4 regions of the Cytobacillus kochii genome follow, and region 4 is predicted to be linked to each of the others. Evidence: riboswitches for the same ligand, from Rfam matches in the RefSeq annotation. Region 4 holds a riboswitch; each other region holds the start of a gene.
The links. A riboswitch is a leader RNA that binds a small molecule or an ion and turns the genes downstream of it on or off. The one in region 4 is predicted to bind cobalamin.
Positions count from the first base shown of each region.

Region 1: another riboswitch for cobalamin. It lies ahead of LG276_RS12115 (acyl-CoA dehydrogenase family protein); the one in region 4 lies ahead of LG276_RS02545 (ABC transporter substrate-binding protein).
Region 2: another riboswitch for cobalamin. It lies ahead of LG276_RS05840 (hypothetical protein); the one in region 4 lies ahead of LG276_RS02545 (ABC transporter substrate-binding protein).
Region 3: another riboswitch for cobalamin. It lies ahead of metE (5-methyltetrahydropteroyltriglutamate--homocysteine S-methyltransferase); the one in region 4 lies ahead of LG276_RS02545 (ABC transporter substrate-binding protein).

Region 1 covers NZ_CP085254.1:2,331,599-2,337,435, forward strand. Annotated here, with positions in the region: gene LG276_RS12105 (CoA-acylating methylmalonate-semialdehyde dehydrogenase) at 1-745, opposite strand, end outside; gene LG276_RS12110 (NAD(P)-dependent oxidoreductase) at 742-1,653, opposite strand; gene LG276_RS12115 (acyl-CoA dehydrogenase family protein) at 1,668-3,335, opposite strand; cobalamin riboswitch at 3,536-3,721, opposite strand; gene LG276_RS12120 (YhgE/Pip domain-containing protein) at 4,007-5,818, opposite strand; gene LG276_RS12125 (RND family transporter) at 5,805-5,837, opposite strand, start outside.
Region 2 covers NZ_CP085254.1:1,073,713-1,079,549, reverse strand. Annotated here, with positions in the region: gene prpD (2-methylcitrate dehydratase) at 1-100, opposite strand, end outside; gene mmgD (citrate synthase) at 117-1,238, opposite strand; gene LG276_RS05840 (hypothetical protein) at 1,183-1,458, opposite strand; cobalamin riboswitch at 1,621-1,824, opposite strand; gene LG276_RS05835 (MarR family winged helix-turn-helix transcriptional regulator) at 2,146-2,496, shown strand; gene LG276_RS05830 (MFS transporter) at 2,514-3,725, shown strand; gene LG276_RS05825 (hypothetical protein) at 3,785-3,970, opposite strand; gene LG276_RS05820 (aminoglycoside phosphotransferase family protein) at 4,060-4,929, shown strand; gene LG276_RS05815 (MetQ/NlpA family ABC transporter substrate-binding protein) at 5,006-5,830, opposite strand.
Region 3 covers NZ_CP085254.1:279,485-285,321, forward strand. Annotated here, with positions in the region: gene LG276_RS01575 (hypothetical protein) at 1-266, shown strand, start outside; gene metE (5-methyltetrahydropteroyltriglutamate--homocysteine S-methyltransferase) at 287-2,587, opposite strand; cobalamin riboswitch at 2,737-2,917, opposite strand; SAM riboswitch class I at 2,972-3,084, opposite strand; gene LG276_RS01585 (DNA-binding protein) at 3,159-3,446, opposite strand; partial or broken gene LG276_RS01590 (glycosyltransferase family 2 protein) at 3,729-5,240, shown strand; gene LG276_RS01595 (nucleotide sugar dehydrogenase) at 5,232-5,837, shown strand, end outside.
Region 4 covers NZ_CP085254.1:459,330-465,166, reverse strand. Annotated here, with positions in the region: gene LG276_RS02555 (heme ABC transporter ATP-binding protein) at 1-1,119, opposite strand, end outside; gene LG276_RS02550 (iron ABC transporter permease) at 1,127-2,185, opposite strand; gene LG276_RS02545 (ABC transporter substrate-binding protein) at 2,151-3,113, opposite strand; cobalamin riboswitch at 3,220-3,400, opposite strand; gene LG276_RS02540 (hypothetical protein) at 3,454-4,233, opposite strand; gene mgtE (magnesium transporter) at 4,691-5,837, shown strand, end outside.

The DNA.
Region 1 (5,837 bases), 1.9 Mb from region 4:
CTCTCTTTCCGTGAGCGGTGCCAGTTTGATAAACATGTTTGGCGACCGGCTCTGACCCAACAAATGAAATTGCACGAATTTCTGGATGATCTAATAAGCGATTAACCACGTCTTTTCCTCCATGTACAAGGTTTAGTACCCCTTTAGGAAAACCTGCCTCATAGAATAACTCTACGAGTCTACCAGCCAAGATCGGCGTTCTTTCAGAAGCTTTCAGTATAAATGTATTCCCACAGGCGATTGCCAGAGGAAACATCCATAAAGGAACCATCATTGGAAAGTTAAAAGGGGAAATCCCAGCAACAACACCAAGCGGATAGCGCCAAATTGAGCCATCTATCCCTTCGGCAATACTAGGAAGTGCATCTCCCATCATTAAATTAGGAGTGGAGGTTGCGAGTTCAACGACTTCAATTCCTCTTTGTACCTCACCACGCGCATCCTTTAATGTTTTTCCATTTTCCTCTGTAATAATTTGAGCGAGGTTTTCTTTTTCCTCTTTTAACAAATGAAGATATTGGTAAAGCAGACGCGCTCTATTTGGGACGGGTACTTCAGCCCACTTAGGATAGACCGCAGCAGCAGCTTTGACAGCTAAATCAACATCTTCTTTACCAGAAAGGGGGACGTAAGCAATAATTGTCCCATTCGCCGGGTTCGGTACGGCTTCCACTTCCTTACTGCTTGAATCAACCCATTCACCATTAATATGGTTTTTCATTGTTGGAATTTCTGTTTTAATCATTCCTTCATCCCCGTTTCTTTCGCATTTTTTGTTTGATCATTTTTCACTTTTTCATAAAGAACAGCCATATCTTGGCTACCATAACCCTCGTTTTCAGCATTTTTGTATATATTTAATAGTAATTCACTAACTGGCAATTGCAATTCGTGTTCCTTGGCTAAATCAAGCGCGAAACCAAGATCTTTATTTAATAGCTGCAAGGTAAAACCGGGACGATAATCTTCGTTCGCGATAAAACTTTTATAGTTTCTTTCATATATCCGACTTTGGCCGTAGCTCACATTCAACATCTCAAATAATTGTGCTAAATTAATGTTGCTTTTTTCTGCCAGATTTAAGGCTTCGCTTACACCAGCAGTATAAAAACCGATAAGTAAGTTATTGATTAATTTGACTGCAGTTCCGCTTTCAATTCGTTCATTCACATGAAAAATATTCTCTCCAAGAATATTTAACAATGGTTGGGATTGCTCGAAAGCTTGTTTAGGACCACCGACCATAATGGTTAAAGTACGATTTTCAGCACCGATTACACCCCCACTGACAGGAGCAGCAAGAAAATGAATGCTCTTCTTTTTTGCTTCTTCTGCTAATTTTTGATTCAAGCTAGGAGCAACCGTACTTGTATCAATCAGGACAATGCCTTCACGTCCTTTTGTAATCAATCCTTCCTCACCTAAATAGATTTCTTCCACCGCTTTCATTGAAGGTAAGCTTGTGAAAATAAAATTTACTTGCTTTATGATATTATTGATAGATAATCCAATCACACCTCCCGACCTTAGCAATGCCGCTTCAGCATCTTTGTTGAGGTCGACGCCGTACACTTCATTGCCTTCTGATAATAAGCTTTGCGCCATCGGTAAACCCATATTCCCTAATCCAATAAAACCGATTTTCTCACCCATCATTTAAGCTCCCTTCATTTCAGTAATTTTGGTTGATCAATAAGTATTTGTGCTAATTGCCTTTTTTTCAATAACAGATTGCTGTAGAGTGGGATTTGGTAATTTTCAATGTTTGCGAATGCAACGAATCGTTCTTTTTCATCAAGTATCGCTGCTGAAATCAGGCTAATCGTTTGTTGTTTCAAATATTGAAAGCATTGTTCGCATATAATATCAGTCGCTAAATCTTTCCACTTTTGATTTTGTTTTCGATGTTGCAGTTTTGATGTCCGCATATAAGTCGATTCCATTGTGTATAGTTCTGTGATGATATTAGCTAAAAGACGTGCATACTGCTGTTCCCTATTTATATCAATTTTTGCATTTGAAACCGCTTCCAAAGACAGCGATAACAGTTCTTTTCCTAACTCAATAAATTGGCTGTTTCTATCTTGGTGTAATGGTGTAGGGGTATTGATTGTGATATCTTTAGATGAGTGTTTGTGAAGTAAGTTTTTTGCTATGGTTAAGCGATTGATTTCGTTTGTTCCTTCAAAGATACGACTGATTCGAGCATCCCTATATAGTCGCTCAACATCGTAATCTCTCATATAACCGTATCCACCGTGAATTTGAACGGCCTCATCTGTTACATGCCCAAGCATTTCAGAGCATCGTACTTTGTTTATGGCACATTCCATTGCGAATGCTTTTAAAGAGGTGATTCCTTCATCTGTTGGAGCTTGATCAATCATATCTGCTGTGCGATAAGCGGCACTTTCACTTGCATAAATAGATGTCACCATTTCAGCTAATTTTTCTTGTATCAACGTAAATTCAACCAGCGCTCTATCAAATTGTTGTCTCTCTTTCGCATAGCTAAGAGAAAAGTTGAAGGCTTGTTTAGCTGTGCCAATATTCGAGAAAGCTAGCTTCAATCTAGCAAGATTTAATATATTCATGGCAACTTGATGACCTTTTCCTTTTTCTCCTAGTATATTAGCGGATGGCACAACGACATCTTCCAATATAAGAGTAGCTGTTGATGATCCATGAATACCCATCTTTTCTTCTTCTGCACCAATAGATACGCCTGCTATGTCTCTTTCAACAATAAAAGCAGTCATCCCGTCATTTGTTTGGCAAAACACAACAAACACATTTGCTATGTGAGCATTGGTAATCCATTGTTTTTCCCCAATTATTATCCAACTATCACTCTTGCTGTTGTAAATAGCTCTTGTTTTCGGTGAAAGTGCGTCCGATCCAGCTCCTGCTTCCGTTAAGGCATAAGCACCAATCCAATCCCCGGAGATGAGTTGTGGTAAATACTTTTGTTTTTGTGCTTCTGAACCAAAATAAACATACGGTAATGTGCCAACACCTACATGAATATTATACGAAACACTAAAAGCCCCACCGTATCCTATCTTTTCAGCTATAAGCCCGGATAATTTTTTACCAAGTGCAAACCCGCCATAATCCTCAGGTACATCAATAGCTAGTAGACCTAGTTCCCCTGATTTTTGAAACAGATTCTTAGCCACTTCATAGTTCTTTTTTTCTAATGAATCTATTTGGGGCAACACTTCATTCTTAATAAATAATTCTGCCGTTTGTGCAATGAGTTGTTCCTCTTCAAGAAAATCTTCAGGAGAAAAAATATCTCCCTTTTCTTCTAGTGTTTTTTTTAGCTTCGCCATCGTGCACTCCCTTTACATCTTTCTATCTCCTTTGATTGAGCGCTTGCTCAAATCAGTAGCAAGAAGCAAACCACCTTCAAACAAAAAACAACTCCTGTTAAAAGAAGTTGTTAAGTAACGAGTGGACAAACAAATAAACATGTGTTGAGTAATATACATGTTCTTCTATCCGCACTTAACACCCCCTATCCGCGTAGGTAATGATGTTGGCTAAAACAGGCAGGTCTCCTGGCTTATGGTCGTGGCGGATTTGTTCCTTCCCTATTCAATAATGAATAAGTGGTTATGTACAATCCGCTCGCAAATACAGTTGCGGGACAGCACCGGAGTCTAACCGGTTTCCCTTTTAAGCTTGATGAACAAGCACCTGTTTATTTAGCTTATTTAGTTTTCACACTAACAATATATCAATTTTTCGGAAAATTTACAATTTATTTTTTAGAATATGTATTCTCAGCTTAAAATGATGAAAAAGTTAGGCTCTTTATCATTTTTCTTCCAACCACAATATAAGCTAGAGTCATTGATTAAATCCACTCCTACAACCCGAGTAGAAGAAAGCCTAATTCTTCATTTTGACCGATCGTTTGATGTAACATGAAAGGTTTATATAAATTTACCACCAAAAAGAGAAACACGCCTCCTAGATTGCAGTGGCGTGTTTTTCAAGTTTACTTAAATAAGTTAAGAAGTTTCTCGAAGAATCCTACTTTATCTTTTGTTTCTTTTACATCTTCTTTGTTATCTTTTATTTTAATCTTATCTGTTTGGATGACAAATTGGACTAGTTCCAACTTTTCATTATTTTTATCTGATACAAAAGAAATTGGCTCATAATCAGATTTATCATATTGCGATATCATTTCATCCACTTCTTTTGTCACCTCATCAGGAATGTCTTTAGTTGCATCATGTAATTGTCCAGTTCCATTATGAAGCGAGCCAGCTCCTTTGGTTAGTTGCTCAGCTCCAGATAGAGAACCGCTAATTCCTTCATGGATGTCACTATATGATGTACTTAATTCAGAAACACCGCCTGTATAAGCAAGTAACCCTTGGTGGAATTGATTATAGTTAGATACCATTTCTTCAACACCAGATGTCAATTGTTTTAACCCTTCATCAATGTCAATTTGAAGAATAGATTCGTCTATATTAGATGATATTGCACGAAGGTTACCTGCTGCTTCTCTCATTGATTGACTAAAGGTTGATAGCGGTTCAACCATGTCTGTAAGGTTATCTTTGGCTAGTAGTAGAACTTCTTGAGCAGCTTTTGTCCCTCTATAGGTTTCTACCAATTGATCAATTACCTCTTTATCCGCATTACTTTCATATAATTTATTTATCTCTTTATCTGAAATTTGGTTATCTGGTATCTGCTCCAGAGCACGATTGATTTGTGTTTTTACCTCATTATAATTAACAACTACTTGGTCTACATCATTTGCTGCTTGTTCTAGATTATCCGCTACCTCAGGCAGATCGATTGTTACATTCTCGAGTTCCCCAATACCACTTACGCCACTGGCTTGTTTCATCTCATCTTTAATCAAAGATAAAGTATTATTTATTTGTGCTGATCCTTCTGTTAATTGGTTACCAGACTGACTTAATTCATTTAGTCCTTTTTTATATTGTGCAGACCCACCCTCTAAAGACCGTAAGCCTGATGATAGTTCATTCATTCCTATTGCTAAGTCTCCGACACCATGATGAAGGTCACCAATTGCCTCAGTTAATGAGTGAAACTCACTCGTCAATTCTTCAGTATCTGGGCTATCAATGGCAAGTGAAGCAGGTAAAGCAGATATTTGCACACCTTCTGTTTCAAAATGATTTGTTTCTGCCTCAATCGTAAATACTTCTTCCTGCTCCGGCATAACGGTAAAAGTGAGCTGCTTATCTTTGCCGGATTGTGCAACAGTGGCATTCTCGGCTTTTATCTCCTTGAATTTTTCAGTGTTCAGCGGTACGCTAATTTGCAGCATATAATTTTCAGAGAATGAAGAACGCTTACCTTCATTCGCTTCTACAGCAATTTCCATTTTTATATCGCCCGATTTACCAGCTAAATTTTCTGGTTCAACCTTTTTATTATTAAGGTAATAATTAATTGTAAAACGCCAAGGTAACTCAAAGTTATTTGGTAAGTTTCCTTGATAATAGTAATTTTCTTCTTTTGCTTGTAATGTGATCTGATCATTTTCTTTGCTAATTTTTGATGTGTCAGTTAGATTTTTAACCTTTTGGTAATTCCCAAAATCTTCTATCACACCAGGTTCTATCAGTTCAAACGAATTGACAACATATAATTCGGTTAGGTTACCGTCTGCTAGCAAGTTAGCATAAATCACTTCATTTTTGTTTGCTACTTTCCCTTTACTCATTCCGCCTTTAACTGTTTGTGATTCAGCATGTATATTCATCACAGGAAAGAAAAATAGGGAAGCAGTGATAAGCATCCATTTAATGATCTTCATGTTTTTCCTCCTTGTTACT
Region 2 (5,837 bases), 610 kb from region 4:
TGCGATAAGCCTCTTCACTTGTTATTTCATAATCCAATACATAATCAGCAATTTCCGTTAAAATAACATCGGTTTCAACCTTTTCATTCGTTTTCAGCATTTACTCGTACTCCTCCTCAATTTGGTAAGGTATGACGTGCACCTGAATAAATGACCCGCGGTCTAAATAAGCGGTTGTTTTCATGCTGTTCAATGACATGGGCACATAAACCAACCGTTCTTGCACTAAAGAAAATCGGTGTGTAAAGTGGGATAGGAATTCCTAACATGCCATAAACCGGTGCGGCATAATAATCTAAATTAGGGTATAGTCCTTTCTCTAGCTCCATGATTCTTTCTCCTGCTTCACATTTTCGAAGCAACGAATCATCTCCATGTTGTATGGATAACTCCTGTAGAGCTTCCTTCATCATTAATGCTCTTGGGTCCATTTTTTTCATATAAACTCTATGACCAAAGCCCATAATCTTTTCTTTTTTAAATAGTTTTTTATAGAAGAGGCCTTCCAAGCCAGCGACACTTTCCGCTTCATTCAACATGTACATAACCGCTTCATTCGCACCGCCATGCAAGCTACCTTTTAAACTTGCAACTGCACCCGTTAACGCTCCAAATAGATCGGATTGTGTAGAAGCAATTACTCTTGCTGTAAATGTTGAGTTTGGCATTTCATGTTCACTATATAAAAGTAATGACTGGTCAAATACTCTTTCTTCTAAATCGGAAGGTACTCTACCAGTTAACATATAGAAAAAGTTGGCACTATACGATAGGGATTTATCCGGTTCAATTCTCTCCAGACCTTGTAATATACGATAACTGTTAGCTACAATTGTCGGAACTCCTCCAAGTAGGCGATAAGCTCTTTCTTTATTTGCTTGCTTCGACCTATCTTCTAAGGTCGTATCATATCCAGCCAAGCTCGAGATGCCAGTGCGGAGCCCATCCATTGGATGTGTTCCTTTTGGCAAATGAGTAAAAACCTCCATGACGGCCGTCGGTATTTCATAATAGGACTTTAACGTATTAGCTAATGAAGTTTTTTCCTCGTCTGTTGGTAATTGATCTTCTAGAAGTAAATGGATAATATCTAAATAGCTTTTCGTTTTTGAAAGTTGAATTAAGTCATAACCTTTTATGACAATCTCTCCATGAACAGTATCTAAAAATGAGATGCCGGTCTCAGAAGCTATGATTCCCTCTAACCCTGGTATATACTTCTCCTCCATGCTCACAATCATTTTCCTCCCATCCAATTACATCATGCCTGACAATGCTGTAAGCCCTTTCAGCATTCCTTAAATATATTTGGATCTTCTCTTCTTCTACAGAGAGTGTTCGGATGTCTTCTTTATACTGATCTAATACTTTTCTTAAACTATAACTCTCAGCAGAATAGCTGTTCATCATGATCGTTGATTTCATTATGTTCACATAATAAGGAACGGTTCCAAACAAAGCTTTTTCCTCCGTTCTTGCTCACCTTTTTACCATATCAATCCATTAAAAAAACAACTTCTAGAAAGAAGTTGTTAAGTTCAAACGAATACTAAAATAAACATGCGACTTTGGCATGTATTCATTACCCGTACTTAACACCTCCTATATCCACGTAGGAATTGATGTTTACACTAAACAGGCAGGTCTCCTGGCTTATGGTCAACATGATACGAAACCTTCCCATCTCCAATTTTAGGAAACAGTGGTATCTTTCATATCACTCGCAAATACAGTTGCGGGACAGCGACGGAATCCAACCGTACTTCCCTTTTAAGTAAATAGACAAGCTAGCATTCTATTTACACCTATTTTTGAAAATATTAAGTTGTTCTATTTAAATATATCAATATTTTAGAAAATTGACAATTATTTTCTTAATCGCACTACTTTTCACTTTAAAATTAACACTTTTTATTATAACAATTTAAATGTCGCCTACAAACATATCTTAAAAGAAATACAATTTTAACATAACATTTACCATTTTACAGAAAAAAAGCTATCGCCCATAGACAGACAAGACGGCTTTTTGTTATAGTATATTAGTTACCATTGATAACTATTTTAAATGAGGTGAACATTATTATTGCTAGCCAAAGGTTCTTTCATCACTTTATGATGCTTTATCGCCCTTTTGAGAATAGATTGAACAGCTTATTAACGAAACATCAATTACAACGGGCACAGTGGACAATCCTCTATTATCTCTACCATTTTGGTCCAACAACTTTAGTAGAGATTGCTGCGTATCAAGGTGTTGAAAAGCCAACAGTCACGAGGACAATAAATCAGCTTGAGGAATATGGATATGTAGAAAAAATCCCAAGCATGGATAAACGTGAAAAGAAAATGAAAATAACGAACGAAGGTGAGCGTATATACAAAAAAATCCGCATTCCGATTGATCAGTTCGAAATGGAAATATTAGAGGGAATCACACCTGAAGAACAAGAAGAATGTATTCGTATTTTTGATAGTATTAAAAGTAATTTGTAAGGAGGAAGAAAAAGAAAATGAGTTCAACAAAAGAAAAATTATGGACCAAGGACTTTATCACCGTTTCTTCCGTAAACTTTTTTCTAACATTAGTGTTTTATTTATTAATGGTTACGATTGCCGTGTATGCCGTTGAAGCACATCATGCAACCGCCAGCCAAGCTGGCTTAGTTACTGGCATATTTATTATAGGAACATTGGTAGGAAGATTGTTTATAGGTAAATATATTGATCGTATTGGACGGAAGAAGACTTTAATCATTGGCTTACTATTATTTAGTTTATCAACAAGTCTTTATTTTATTGAAATTGATGTCAATTTCTTACTTATTACCCGCTTTATCCACGGTTTAACATTAGGGATGGCAAGTACAGCAAGTGGTACAATTGTCGCTTCAGTTATTCCGCAAACAAGGAAAGGTGAAGGAATCGGCTATTTTAGTATGAGTAATACTTTAGCTACAGCAATAGGACCTTTTATCGGTATGTTAATGAGTCAATACACAACTTTTCATACGATTTTCATTTTTTGTTTGATTCTTGGTATTATTGGCCTACTTATCGGGTTAACGGTGAATGTGAAAGAGTTAACTGAAGATCAGAAAGCTCAATTTCACTCATCTGGTTTTCAATTATCTAGCTTTATTGAACCAAAGGCACTTCCAATTGCACTCGTCACATTAACAGTCGCATTTTGTTATTCAAGCGTCTTGTCTTTTATTAACTTTTATGCAATTGAAAAGGACTTAGTAAGTGCTGCTAGCTTTTTCTTCTTTGTCTATGCCATTGCTGTCTTACTATCCCGTCCTTTCACTGGTAGGTTAATGGACAGCAAAGGGGCAAATTATGTGATGTATCCAGCGTTCATTTTATTTGGCGTAGGTCTATTTTTACTTAGTAATTCAGCAAATGGTGTTATGCTATTAGTGGCGGGGGCTTTGATTGGCTTAGGCTTTGGTAATATGCAGTCTTGTACACAAGCGATTGCGGTCAAATTAACGCCACCCCATCGCATGGGGCTAGCTACTTCTACCTTCTTTATCTTTCTCGATGGTGGTTTAGGTTTTGGACCCTATTTATTAGGTTTACTGATTCCTATTACAGGCTACAGTATGTTATACATTTACATGGGGATTGTGTCGATTGCTTCAATTATTCTTTACTTTTTAGTTTATGGACGAATCGAACACAATGGGAGTAAACAAGCACATCAAACAGCATCAATGTAAAATAAGGTATGCTATAATTAAAGAAGAGACTCCAAGTAATGGAAGTCTCTTCTTTCTAATTAAAATGGTTTATTCGGTTCATATGTCGGTTGTTGATTCTTCACTTCATATTCATAACTTTTCTCCATTGCGGCTTGTACTTCTTCTGACTGTTCTAATTCTGTATCCATTTGATTGTATTGTTGAGCTTCATTTTGAGCAGCAATAATTTTCTCATCCACTTGATTATCATACTTTTTTTCCATTGCATTCACTCCCCTTTTATAAGATGTCTCGCCTATTTTCCCCCTCAAAAAAACGATTTATACAAAATAATAAAAAAGGAGACTGTTCCATGAAGGAATTAATTAAAAACCATCTCCCGCATCTTCAGGAAATACAGATTGAAAGCAATCATTCTGGTTGGGATCATCATATCTATATTGTCAATCAAACATATGTCATCCGAATACCAAAAACCAAACAAGTATTAGTGAAAATAAAAAAGGAAATAAAGCTAATTCACCAGCTCACATATCTTTCTTCAATTATTGAAATACCAAATTATCTTCCATTTTATAATAAAGACGGACAAATGATTGGTGTTTTTTACCACTTTATTAAAGGACAAGCATTATCTCATTCATTGATTACTCCTCCTTTATATGAAGCCAAGCGGCTAGGAACATTTCTTACAGAATTACATCGTCTGGATATAGATGAAGCAAAGAAATGTAATATAGAAGAACTACATAGTGAAAATTATTGGGAGCAATTACATCAAGCCCTGATTAAAAAAATATTTCCGTTCTTAAAAGACGCAGAAAAAGAAGAAATTGATAAAATGTTTTTAGCGGTGTCAAAATTTAAAGAAGCAAAAGTGGTGATTCATGGTGATCTAACAAGTGCCAATATCCTTTATCATCCAAGCAAAAAGGAGATATCAGGAATTATAGACTTTACAGATACGCAAATAGGGGACCCGGCGTTTGACTTTGCAGGGCTATATTGGGATTTCGGAGATCAATTCACTAAAGAAGCTCTTGCATCTTATCAAACAAAATTCAATAAAGATGAAATGTATAGAAGAGTCACTTCCTTTTATGGCTTACAACCAATATTTCACGAATGGTTGAAAAACGTCAATGACCAAGATGAAAAAGCTGTTCGACAATCCATAAATATAGGAATGACCAAAATACAAATTATGCACAGATCAGTTTAACAGTATTCTACAACTATGATTAGAAACCGAACAAATCCATATAAATTTGTCCGGTTTCTTGCTTGTTATTACTTCGTTATTCCATCCACGTTGGCTTTCCAAATCCTTGAAACTCTTCGTCGATAATTTTTTCAAATTCTGCAGACTCAACCACTTCTTTTAAGTCTTTCGCGTATTGTTTATCTTCAAAGTCTGCTTTAACTGCAACCACATTGCGATAATCATCAAGCATATTTTCTAGTGTTAATGCACTTAATAAGTCCATATCGGCTGCCAACGCAAAGTTACCTGGAACTGCAGCTAGATCCACACCCTCTAGAGATCTTGGTAATTGTCCTGCTTCAATCGGTTGAAAAACTAAATTCTTTTTATTCTCCTTCACATCTTTTTCAGATACTGTTAGTGGATCGGCGTTTTCATCAATCGTAATTAAACCTTCGTCATTTAACGTATTTAAAGCGCGTGCTGCATTCGTTGGGTCATTTGGAATGGCAATGGTTGCACCGTCTTTAATCTCATCAATTGAATTAAACACATTCGAGTAAATCCCCATTGGGGCTGTTGGGACAATAATTAATGGTGTTAAGTCCATGTTATTTTCTTTCTCGAAATTCTCCAAATAAATTGTATGTTGGAAAAGGTTAGCTTGTATATCATCTTCATTTAAAGCTTTGTTAGGTTGGATATAATCACTAAACTCTACGACAGTTACTTTATATCCCTTTTCCTCTAGACCAGGTACAATAGCTTTCTTCAACATATCACTATAAGGACCGGCAGTAGCGCCAATTTTTAGTTCTTTCGTTTCATCCACCTTTTCTCCACTCGTGTCTGAACCTCCGCCACATGCTGTTAGTAAACAAATAGTTGCAATGAATAAAACAATTAGCCACTTTCTCATTATGTTT
Region 3 (5,837 bases), 180 kb from region 4:
TAAGTATTATTTCTTTTTCTCCCTTTATTACACAAGTCACACAAGAGGATGTTACATATAACATGCGGAAATTAAAGGAGTATAATTGGTTTAATGCTTATTTGCAGAATGAGATATATCAGCACCTCATTACCCATAATGAACGAGTACGGAATTTGATTGGTGGTTTTAACACAAGGAGATTTAATCATCGTCCTTATCAAAAGAAGATGGATAAGAAGTTAAACGCTGTGTTATTGAATGAGGAAATCCGAACGAATGTATAATCGTTCGGATTTCTGTTTGGTTATTCGCCTTTTTTTACAAGTAATTTTTCCCGCGACAGTTTGGCAGCTTGCACCATGACTGTTAGGGCTGCGACGGTTTCGTCAATGCCTCTTGTTTTGAGACCGCAGTCAGGGTTAATCCAGAAAAGTTGTGGGTCTAGTACTTGTAAGGCACGGTCGATGTTTTTCGTTAGTTCGTCGAGTTGTGGCACTCGAGGGCTGTGAATGTCATATACGCCTAGGCCGATACCTTGTTGGTAGGTGCTTTCTTCAAATGAGTGAATCAGCTCGCCATGACTTCTTGATGTTTCAATGGAGATGACATCAGCGTCGAGTGCTTGAATGCTTGAGATAATGTCTTCGAAATCGGAGTAGCACATATGCGTATGAATTTGTGTTTCATTTCTGACAGAAGTGGTGGCTAGTCTAAAAGCATAAACAGCAGCGTTCAGATAATCTTCCCACTTCTCTTGTTTGAGTGGTAATCCTTCACGAATGGCTGGTTCGTCTACTTGAATCATCCGGATACCATTTGTTTCTAGTGCTTCTACTTCTTCTCGAAGGGCAAGGGCAATTTGGTTTGCGACTTCGTAACGAGGGATATCGTCGCGGACAAATGACCAGTTTAAAATCGTAATCGGACCAGTGAGCATACCTTTTACCGGGTGATCTGTTAAGGACTGGGCATAGACTGTTTCTGCAACTGTCATTGGCTGTTCGAATGAGACATCTCCATAAATAATTGGTGGTTTGACACAACGAGAGCCATAAGACTGCACCCAACCGAATTTTGTGAATTGGAATCCGGCTAATTTTTCACCGAAGTATTCGACCATATCTGTGCGTTCGAATTCGCCATGAACAAACACATCAAGGCCTAGCTCTTCTTGAATATCAATCCACTTTTTAATTTCCGTTTTGATATATGTTTGATAGTCAGTAGCAGTTAACTCTCCTTTACGCCATTTTAAACGATTTCTTCTCACTTCTTGTGTTTGTGGGAAGCTTCCAATCGTTGTTGTAGGTAGGAGTGGTAGTTGGAAGGCTGTTTTTTGTGCTGCTTGACGAACAGAATAAGGTGCTTCGCGCTCTGCTAGTGATGATGGTAAGTTTTGAATGGCTGTTTGTACTTGTTGATTGTTTCTAATAGAAGATTGATTTAGCGCCTCTATAGCAGTTCGTCTCTTGTTTACCTCATCTTGGATTTGCTCTTTTCCTTCTCTTATTCCTTTTGTTAGCACTACGATTTCTTGTAATTTTTCATCAGCAAAGGCGAGTGCGGTCTTTAATGTATGATCAAGTGTTTCTTCAATTTTGACTGTAACGGGTACATGCAATAAGCTGGATGAAGGCTGGATGATTAAGCGATCCTTCGGAACAATTGCTGTAATTTCTTCTAGAAGAGAGAGCTTATTATCAAGTTTGGCGCCCCAGATATTACGGCCATCGATGACACCTGCAGCTAATACTTTATCACTTGGGAAGCCGAATTTTTGTAAGGAAGCGAGGTTTTGACCTGCATCATGGACAAAATCAAGGCCGATCGCTTGCACAGGTAAAGAGGTAACAGCTTCATAATGAGTGATGCTTTCAAAATACGTTTGTAAAATGATATTTATCTGTGGTGCTGCCTCGTGTAATGTTTGGTAAACTGCTTGATAGAGTGAGATGTCTTCTTCTGTGAGGGTAGTGGCTAAAATAGGTTCATCGATTTGCACCCACCAGGCACCTTCTTGCTGTAATTCTTTTAAAATTTGTGCATAAAGAGGAACGAATTGATTGACGATTGATTTGAATTCACTTTCTTTATAGCCTTTTGATAATTTCACAAAAGTAATCGGGCCCAAGATAACCGGTTTTCCGTCGATTTCAAGCTTCTCTTTTCCTTCTTTATAAAAGGCAAGTGGCCGGTTTTCAGCAAGTGTTGGCGTGAGGTTGGTGAGTTCTGGCACGATGTAGTGATAGTTTGTGTTAAACCATTTGGTCATTTCAGCTGCCACGGCATCTTTGTTCCCTCTGGCAATATCAAAATACGTTTCAATATCAACCTTCCCACCTCTGTATGTAAAACGCTCAGGAACAAGTCCAAACATCACAGCTGTATCGAGGACATGATCATACAGTGTGAAATCACCAACCGGGATGAGATCAACGCCAAGTTGTTTTTGTTTCTCGAGAGAGGATAAACGTATGACTTCCATTTGTTGCAGAAAAGTCTCTTTATTCAACATACCACTCCAAAATTGTTCGAGAGCTTTCTTCCACTCCCGCTTCTCGCCAATTCTTGGATAACCTACATTTGAGCTTTTTACTTCAGTCATTTTAAACACTCCTTTTATGATTGTATTTTCTCAACAAAAAATCTCTCTATCTATTATTAAATGAGAGATTCATACGCAATATTAACTAGAGTTGAGACCATTTGATTTGCTCAACACGTATTCATCACTCCTCTCTATGCATCCGTAGAGTCTAAGTGCAAACAACAGACAGGTCTCCTGACTTCAGATCATCGCTCGTTATCCCTTCCCATTTCTATTATGAAATAGTGGTTAATGATAAGTCGCTCTCCTTCACAGTGGCGGGACCGTGCCGGCATTCCACCGGGCTTCCCTTTTAAGCAATCATGCATCTGTTGCCTTTCTTATTAAGTTTTGAAAATACAAAAGACCTCTCTAAATTAAAAATAGAGAGGTCTTAATCCTCTCTTATTTGCCAAAGCTATTACACTTTGCAGGAATTAGCACCTTTTTAACAAAAAATTGTTAAAGGTTGCTGGGTTTCATCGGGCCAGTCCCTCCACCTCTCTGAATAAGAGAATTACATATTTATAATATTTTGAATTTTACAGATAGATTAGCATAATAAATGGAAGCTGTCAAAATAAATTCTTCATGAGTGATATAGATCATCAGATTCAAGCCACTTGCGAAATTTATGTAGATGGTAATAATGCTTGCCATTAAGAATGACTTTTGGTGCGTGAGGATGCTTCTGTAATAGATCCTTCATGTCTGCTTCACTTAAATAAAAGTAAAGATGAAGGTGGCTTTGCTCCACGAGTAAATGATTCATATTACCTTCATTTTTACTACTAAATTGCTTCAACCCATTGCCTATGAAATAGCCAAGTAATGCTAAACCGACGGCAATCCAAATAAAATTCAACTCGAATTCCAATTTGTACTCCCCCTTAAATACATATATATCTACTTTAACATCTCCTAACGAATAGTAATAATATATTTTTTAGTGCCGAATCCGATCAATGCCCCCATAATTAAACCAATCTACCCTGTCTATCGCACCATCTTTCATAGATTGTATACTTGTCCGAGAACAAAATTGGCCAAGCTGTATATATTGATATTACTTAGTGTTTTTCTCGGGTTTGTGATGGAAAAGGCTATAGTTAGCACAAAGGAGACTATTAATTTTGCTGAAGGAGAGAAGTGAAGTGTTATGAATCTATCTGTTATTATTCCCATTCAGAATGAAGAATCTACGTTGTCAGCCGTTTTAGAAGAGTTAGTGAAGATTGAGCCATATGAAATCATCGCTGTTTTGAATGGTTCAACAGATGGATCGGAGAAAATAGCGGAAGCATTTGAATGTAGAAAGCTTGTTTATAAAGAACCTCTAGGGGTGGATATTGGACGAGCAATTGGTGCAAGGGAGGCAAAAGGAGATACGCTTCTTTTTATTGATGGTGATATTGTCGTTAGAGCACAGGAGCTACAAGCACTGCTTGATGGCATTCGGGATGGGGCTGATATTGCCCTAAATGATTTAAGCTGGACAATGAAGCGCCCCATTAGACCACATCCGACAGCAGTATCAAAGTTCTCTCTTAATCATTTTTTAGGTAAAGGTGAGTTATCCGTTAATTCCTTAGTCGCTGTTCCTCATGTGATGAAAAAATCAGCGCTTGATACAATTGGTTGGGAGAATTTAGCTTGTCCGCCATTAGCTCATAGTATAGCTGTGATGAAAGAATTAAAGATGAGTGCACCAGTCGCCATTGACGTGATTGCTACAAATAAGATTCGACCGAAACATCAACAGAAGATTACGGGCTCCTCTTTTTCATTTTCAACAAGTTTAATAATTGGTGACCACTTACGTGCAGTGGCGCAACTGATTGAAGAGAGAGGATATCGCGGTGGTTTAAATGATGGCAGGCGAAATCGGCAATCTTTTAAGGAATATGTACAAGCCTTTTCGGTAAAGGAAGAGAAACGAGCGAAGTATAGTGCGATTATTCCTGTAGGGAAGGAGCCGGATACGATTGCTGAAGTGATTGCTGAGGTAAAGAAGGCAGGCATTGATGAAATCATTGTTGTGTTAAATGGAGCAGATGAACGAACAAAGGAAAAGGTAGAAAAGTCAGGTGTGAAAGTGATTGCGTTTGACCAGGCACTCGGACATAACATTCCAAGAGCGATTGGTGCGCTTCACAGTACAGGAGATATCTGTTTGTTCTTAGATAGTGATTTTGTTATCAAAGCAGAAGATTTAACCCCTTTTATACATGCTGTAGAAGAAGGGGCAGATATTGCTTTAAATGATTTAGAGATATTGCTCGACCGTGCCCATCCGTTGCATTCTGTGAGTGCTGCTAAGTACCTTCTGAATATGGCGCTGAAAAGAGAGGACCTCACCGTTAATTCTCTCACTGCTATTCCACACGCAATGAGCAGGAAAGTGATTGAAGAGATTGGTATCCTCACATTAATGTCTCCACCTTTATTTCAAGCAAAGGCAATTCTAAAAGGATTTAAAGTCGAATCCATTCATTATGTCGATGTCGTCAAGCCAAATAAAATTAGAAAACAGCATCACAGGCAAGCCGATGGTCGGGTCGAATCAACTGACCGGATTCTAGGTGACCACATTGAAGCATTTTCATATTTACTATCGTTCAATCAGAGATGCGGTTATACAGATGGCAACCGAAAATGGGACATGCTCCAAGGTCAAATAGATAGAGTTGCTGTTATTGGTCTCGGCTATGTTGGTCTCCCACTGGCTCTCCACTTAGCAAAAAAGGGCTGTCATGTAACGGGCATCGATCAAGATACTCATAAGATTGAGTTATTACAGCAAGGGAGCAGTTATATTCCTGATGTAAAAGATGAAGAGCTGCAAGCGGTTCTAAATTTCATTCCAAAACATACGGATGCAGCTGTAGCTTTGCTTAAAGCCGCTGAGTATATCATCGTCACAGTTCCAACCCCAATTGACGAACATCATGAACCGGATTTAAGAGCGATGATTGCAGTTACTAACTATCTTTGCCAATATTTACAGACGGGACAAACGATTATTTATGAAAGCTCTACTTATCCGGGAACAGTAGAAGAGGTGATTGAGCCTATATTCACACGCCATCACTTTCAAGCTGGTGAAGACTACTACTTATGTTATTCACCCGAGAGAATTGATCCAGCAAATAAGCAATATACATTAGCGTCTATCCCAAAAGTGATTAGTGGTCAAACAGAGAGCTCTCTTGCGAAAATTGATCAGTTTTATGCAAAGTATTTTGCTCAAGTTGTGCCAGTAAGTTCA
Region 4 (5,837 bases):
GACAGCGTTTCCTACACCTGCTGTTACCACGATCAACACAGAGAACAGATCCATTTCGTAAAATCCGTAGATCACATCATCCGTATACACCGCTGTCATCATCCCAACCGTTTCCGAAGGCTCAAACCCTTTTTCTATAAGAAAATCTACCATCTCCTCATAAAAATCATCACAGTTATAACTTTTATCAACATGGCGATTAACAAATGTTTGATACCAGCCAATGCCAGAACCAACAACGCCTGATGACATTACCCTTAGAGGTTGGGCAGACTGAAGTGTAATATATTCTTCATTCACCATTAATATAGCCGGTGTAATAATCTCTTCATTTTGCCATTTCTCCTCAGGTATTAGGACTACTTGAGGTGCTGGTACTTTCGGGTGTCCGTGCTTCTTCACTTCAGTCTCATAGACTTCTATAATACGTGCTTCTTGCAATACTTCATTAGGTTTATCATTAGAGACTATTTTTCCATCATTTAATAAAACGATTTGATCACAATATAAACCGGCTAAATTTAAATCGTGAAAAATGGATAGGACCGTTAAACCCTTTTTCTCAGTCCACTCTTTTAACATATCTAGCAATTCTTTTTGATAAGATAAGTCTAAATGATTGGTTGGCTCATCAAGTAATAATATTTCTGGTTCTTGTGCGAGACTTTGTGCCAAAAACACACGTTGTCTCTCTCCACCTGATAGCTCAGTTATATTTTTATGTGCAAAATGCTGTACACCTGTTTGTTTCATCGATTGTTGCACAACTTCTTCATCATCTTCAGACCATGTTTGGAACCAACCACTTTGATGAGCATAGCGGCCAAGCGATACAATTTCCTTTACTGTATAAGAAAAACTATGTTCGGCATGTTGAGGTAGGACAGCAACGATTTTCGCTATTTCCTTCGTGTTATAATTTTGTACTGGTTGATCTTTTAAATAAACTTCACCAGATGTGACCGGTATAAGACCACTTAGCATCTTTAAAACCGTCGATTTGCCGCTCCCATTCGGTCCAAGTATGCCAAATAACTGTCCTTTCTCTACTTCAAAGGAAACATCATGAATGACCTGCTTGCCTCCATAACCACCGTTAATTTGTCGTAAGCTATACATCATCACATTATCCTCTGCCTTCCGCTCTTCTTTTAATTAGAATGATAGCAAAAACTGGTGCACCAATTAACGCAGTAATGACACCAATAGGTAACTCAGTAGGTGAAATGATTGTTCTTGCAAATAAATCAGCAAGTATTAAAAACCCAGCACCTGTCATCATCGATAAAGGAAGCAAGTGTCTATGGTCTGGTCCCCATAGCAATCTGGTTAGATGCGGAATGACTAAGCCGACAAATCCGATTGTACCTGACACTGCTACAGCGGCACCTGTTAAAATCGATCCGGCAATTAAGACCATCATCTTACGTTTCTGTACATTTACCCCGATATGACGAGCTCTTTCTTCGCCGAATGACATCGCATTTAATTCCTTGCTATTGGCAATGAGCATCGCAGACCCAATGATAAAGAAAGGAAGGATGATTTGAACATAGTCCCAACCTCTCATCGATACGCTTCCTAACAACCACCCAATAATCTGTCTCAGTTCATCCCCCGTTAAAGCAATCATTAAGGAAATAAATGCACCTAGAAAAGAACTGAAGATAATACCGGTTAAAATGATTGTCTCTACTCTCATGCCACGATCAATTTGTCGCGCAAAGAAAAGGACAACAATTATCGTTAGAAAAGCTGTTGTAATACTAAATAACGGTAAAGTAAAGGTGCCTACAAACGGAATGGATAAACCGAGAAAGATCGTTAATACAGCACCAACAGAAGCTCCTGAAGACACCCCCAATGTATAAGGGTCAGCTAAAGGGTTCCTTAATAAACCTTGAAAGGCAGCACCTGCAATTGCAAGTGATGCCCCGACAAAGCCCGCCAATACTACTCTAGGCAAGCGAATATTCATAACAATATTACTATGCATTGGATTAACATCATTACTTATCGGTAAACGTAAGATTTCCGCTCCAATGATATTGAATATATCTAACGGTAGCACTGAAACAGTGCCTATAGAAATCCCCATCATCATTGCTACACATAAGAAAACGAACGCACAGAGATAAGCAACACCTCTATTATTTAAATACTTCTGGGTAAATCGCTTTTGCAAGCTCCTCTACTCCTTCTACAAGTCTAGGACCTGTACGAGTTACCTTATCAGAGTGCACATCATAGACTTGCTTCTCTTTAACGGCTGTTACATCTTGCCAACCTTCTCGGCTTAAAAGGGTTTCTACCGCATTTTCCGTATAATACCCGTATGTAGTGATAATCACATCAGGATTCTTTTCGATGACAGCTTCCTCGTCAATTTGTGGCCAACCTTCTTCTTCAATTACATTTTCCGCTTGGATCAAATTGAGCATATCATCAATAAATGTTTTTTGACCGGCAGTATATAAAGAAGGAGCTGCAGAGATTTCAACAAAGACAGATTTTTTCTCTTCAACAGACTTTGCTTTTTCTTCGATTTCTGCCAAACGGGTTTTCATTCCCTCAACTGTTTGACTTGCTTCTTCTGTTGCTCCTGTTGCTTTACCAATCATTTCAATGGAGTCATATACTTCTTCAAAATTTTGTGCATCATTGACAATAAGAACAGGAATACCAGCATCTCTTAATTGATCTAAGCCTTCAGTACTATTATGTGCTCCTGAATTATGTGCTAATACAACATCTGGATTTAAAGCAATAATTGCTTCTACATTAAATTCTTGTCCACCGATCTTTTCAATATCAGCCACTTCTTCTGGATAATTATCAAAATCAGATACACCGACTACCTTCTCACCTAACCCTAATTCGAAAGCGATTTCAGTATTACTCGGGATTAACGAAACAATCGCTTCTGGTTCCTCTTCAATCACCACTTCTTGATCCGCAGCATCCGTTATTGTTACAGGAAAAGCGCTAGTTTCAGTACTCTCTTCAACCTTCTCTTCTCCATCTTTCTTCGGCTCAGCTGTGTCATTCCCACATCCAGCAAGAATACCTGCTGATAGTAAAATCGAGACTAAAAATAAATACCATTTCTTCATGATTGACCCTCCTTAAAATATAAAACATCCCCAGTAGTAGGAGATGTTTGGAAGGAATAATCACGACAAAGAAGCCTTACCAAACACCCCCTATCCTCGTAGGTTACAGTGTTTATGGAAGATAGGCAGGTTTCCTGGCTTATGGTTTATAATCAAAGGCTCCTCCTATAGAACATATATAGCAGTTGTCTTTGTTTATTAACCAGTTACAGTGGCGGGACCGCATTGGTTTTACACCAATTTCCCCTATTAAGTCAAAAATTGACACCTATTTCCTTAAATCTACAATTTTCTGTCGATTTTATTATACCTTATCATATTTTGTGGTGCATTATTATTTTTATGAATCAGTTACTTGCCATTCTTTCAGTTTTTTATCAAAAACCAATCTCGCGTCTGGCGTGGCTTCCTTCCTCATTGCTTCGAACTCATCATACATATCATCCATATTAGCGAAATCTCCAACTGTCCAGAGCGGTATATTAATTTTTGTACGTGTCTGCTCACTCTGTTCAAAAGAAATCACCAGGCCTTCCTTCATTAAATTTCTTAATGCCCTTAACGCGCCTTCTGGAACTTGTGGATATGTTTTTTTCTTTTTTAGGCCTAATAAAGATTTTTCTACTTTTAAATGCTCCATCTTCATAGCAGCAACGTCGCCAAGCATTTTGTAAAAGTCCTGCCAGTCTCGGTAATAGACCTTATTTAACCAACCATCATCATGCGCTAAATAACAATAACGATTGCTTAAATGGTTATAGAAAGGTTTCTTTAAATGCTCCTTTACATGACTAAGATATAGGAGCTCAGCAATTGCTTGAGCGGGCAATTCATTTAACGATTCTTCCTCCTCGAAATCTATCCAGCAAAAATCACCATAACTATAAACATCTTCGTTTATGAGTGCTGGCAGGTCTTCATGAGCCACCCAATCAAACATGGTATGTACATTCAGTTCCCCATTATCATACTGGTGCTTCACTAATAGAAGATGCCCAGTCCTGTTCTGTAATGATTGCATAAACTCAGAAAATTCAATTCCATAAGAAATAACGGACTGGTCCTTTTCGTTTAATAAGATATAGATGAGATCTCGAACACTATGATTTTTCTTTCGCAATTTAGAAACCTCCGAACTGAAAATAGAAAGACGAAGAGCAAATTCAATAGTACCACCTTAGTTATTACCCTCATACCACACACTATTTCGTTTTACTGCAATAATTTATACTAACTACATGTCAATCATAAACAACCGATACAATGCTTCATTTCATCCATTTCATTTTAGCAAAGATAAGGAAATACGATTATTAAAAAAACATTACAAAATAACTATTTCAATTCCTGAATTTTGTTCATACCCTAAAAAAGCCTTTTTGTATCAAACCAATGATAACATTCCACTTCTAACACATACTATGAAAATAACTAATGGATTAGCATACAATCTTAACTTTTAAACCATATATTACTTAAAAAAAATCATGATTTTCCCAGTTAAAGAATGGTAAGATAAGCATGTAATCTCCGTTTACAATTTAAGGTATATCCTCGGTTGAAAGGACTTGAGCTTTATGATTCAGACGATGACAGAAAACCAAATCGCTTTATTGATCATCAAAGCATTAAAGGATAATAAACAAAAAGAATTTAACAGGATTTTAGATGAACTGCAACCGTATGATATTGCTCAAGCTTATGATCATCTGCCTGAAAAGCATAAAAAACGTTTCTTATTATTTATGACTGCTGACCGCCTTGCCCAGTTGCTAGAGGAATTGAATAAAGACATGCAGCTAGAGGTTTTAAATAAATTAGAAAATGAGAAAACAGGAAAAGTCTTGGATTTAATGGATAATGACGACCTTGCCCTTTTACTTCATGATATGTCAGCTGAGAAAATAGAAAATCTCCTTGCCGGTATGAAACAAAGTGAATCTCGCATCATTCAGAATATGATGACCTATCCACCAGAAACTGCCGGGCGCTTAATGACTAACCGTTTTGTATGGATTCGTGATTATTACACAGTCCGAGAAGCAGTAGAAAAGTTAAAATCCTTTGCAGAATATGCTGAAACGATTAATTATTTATACGTGATTGATCAAGACAGAAAATTAGTTGGGGTTGTCTCTCATCGTGACTTACTAATCGCAGAGCCTCTCGAGGTCATCCAAGACATTATGTATGAGCGGGTCATCTCAGCTGCAGTGACGACAGACCAAGAAGAAGTTGCAAACATGGTCTTAAAATATGATTTCCTTGCTATTCCAATTGTGAATGAAGAAAATGTGCTAATGGGTATTGCCACTGTTGATGACTTGATGGATGTTGTGGTCCAAGAAGCGAATGAAGATATTGAAAAGCTATCCGCTTCGGGTAAGGCAATTGACTTTGATACGAAAGCTTTCGTCGCCGCTTATCGAAGGTTACCGTGGCTCATTCTTTTATTATTCATCGGCATTATTTCAGGCAGTATCATAAGCGGGTATGAGGCTACTTTATCGCAAGTCGTAGCCCTCGCCTTTTTCATGCCCATGATTTCTGGTATGACAGGTAACACAGGTACGCAATCATTAGCAGTAGTTGTCCGAGGACTTGTATCCAATGATTTAAATAAAAAAGTGGTTACGAAACTGATCCTTAGGGAGTTAGGGGTAGGTGTGATTATTGGTGTCACTTGTGGTATTTTAATCGCGCTGATTGCATTTTTTTGGCAAG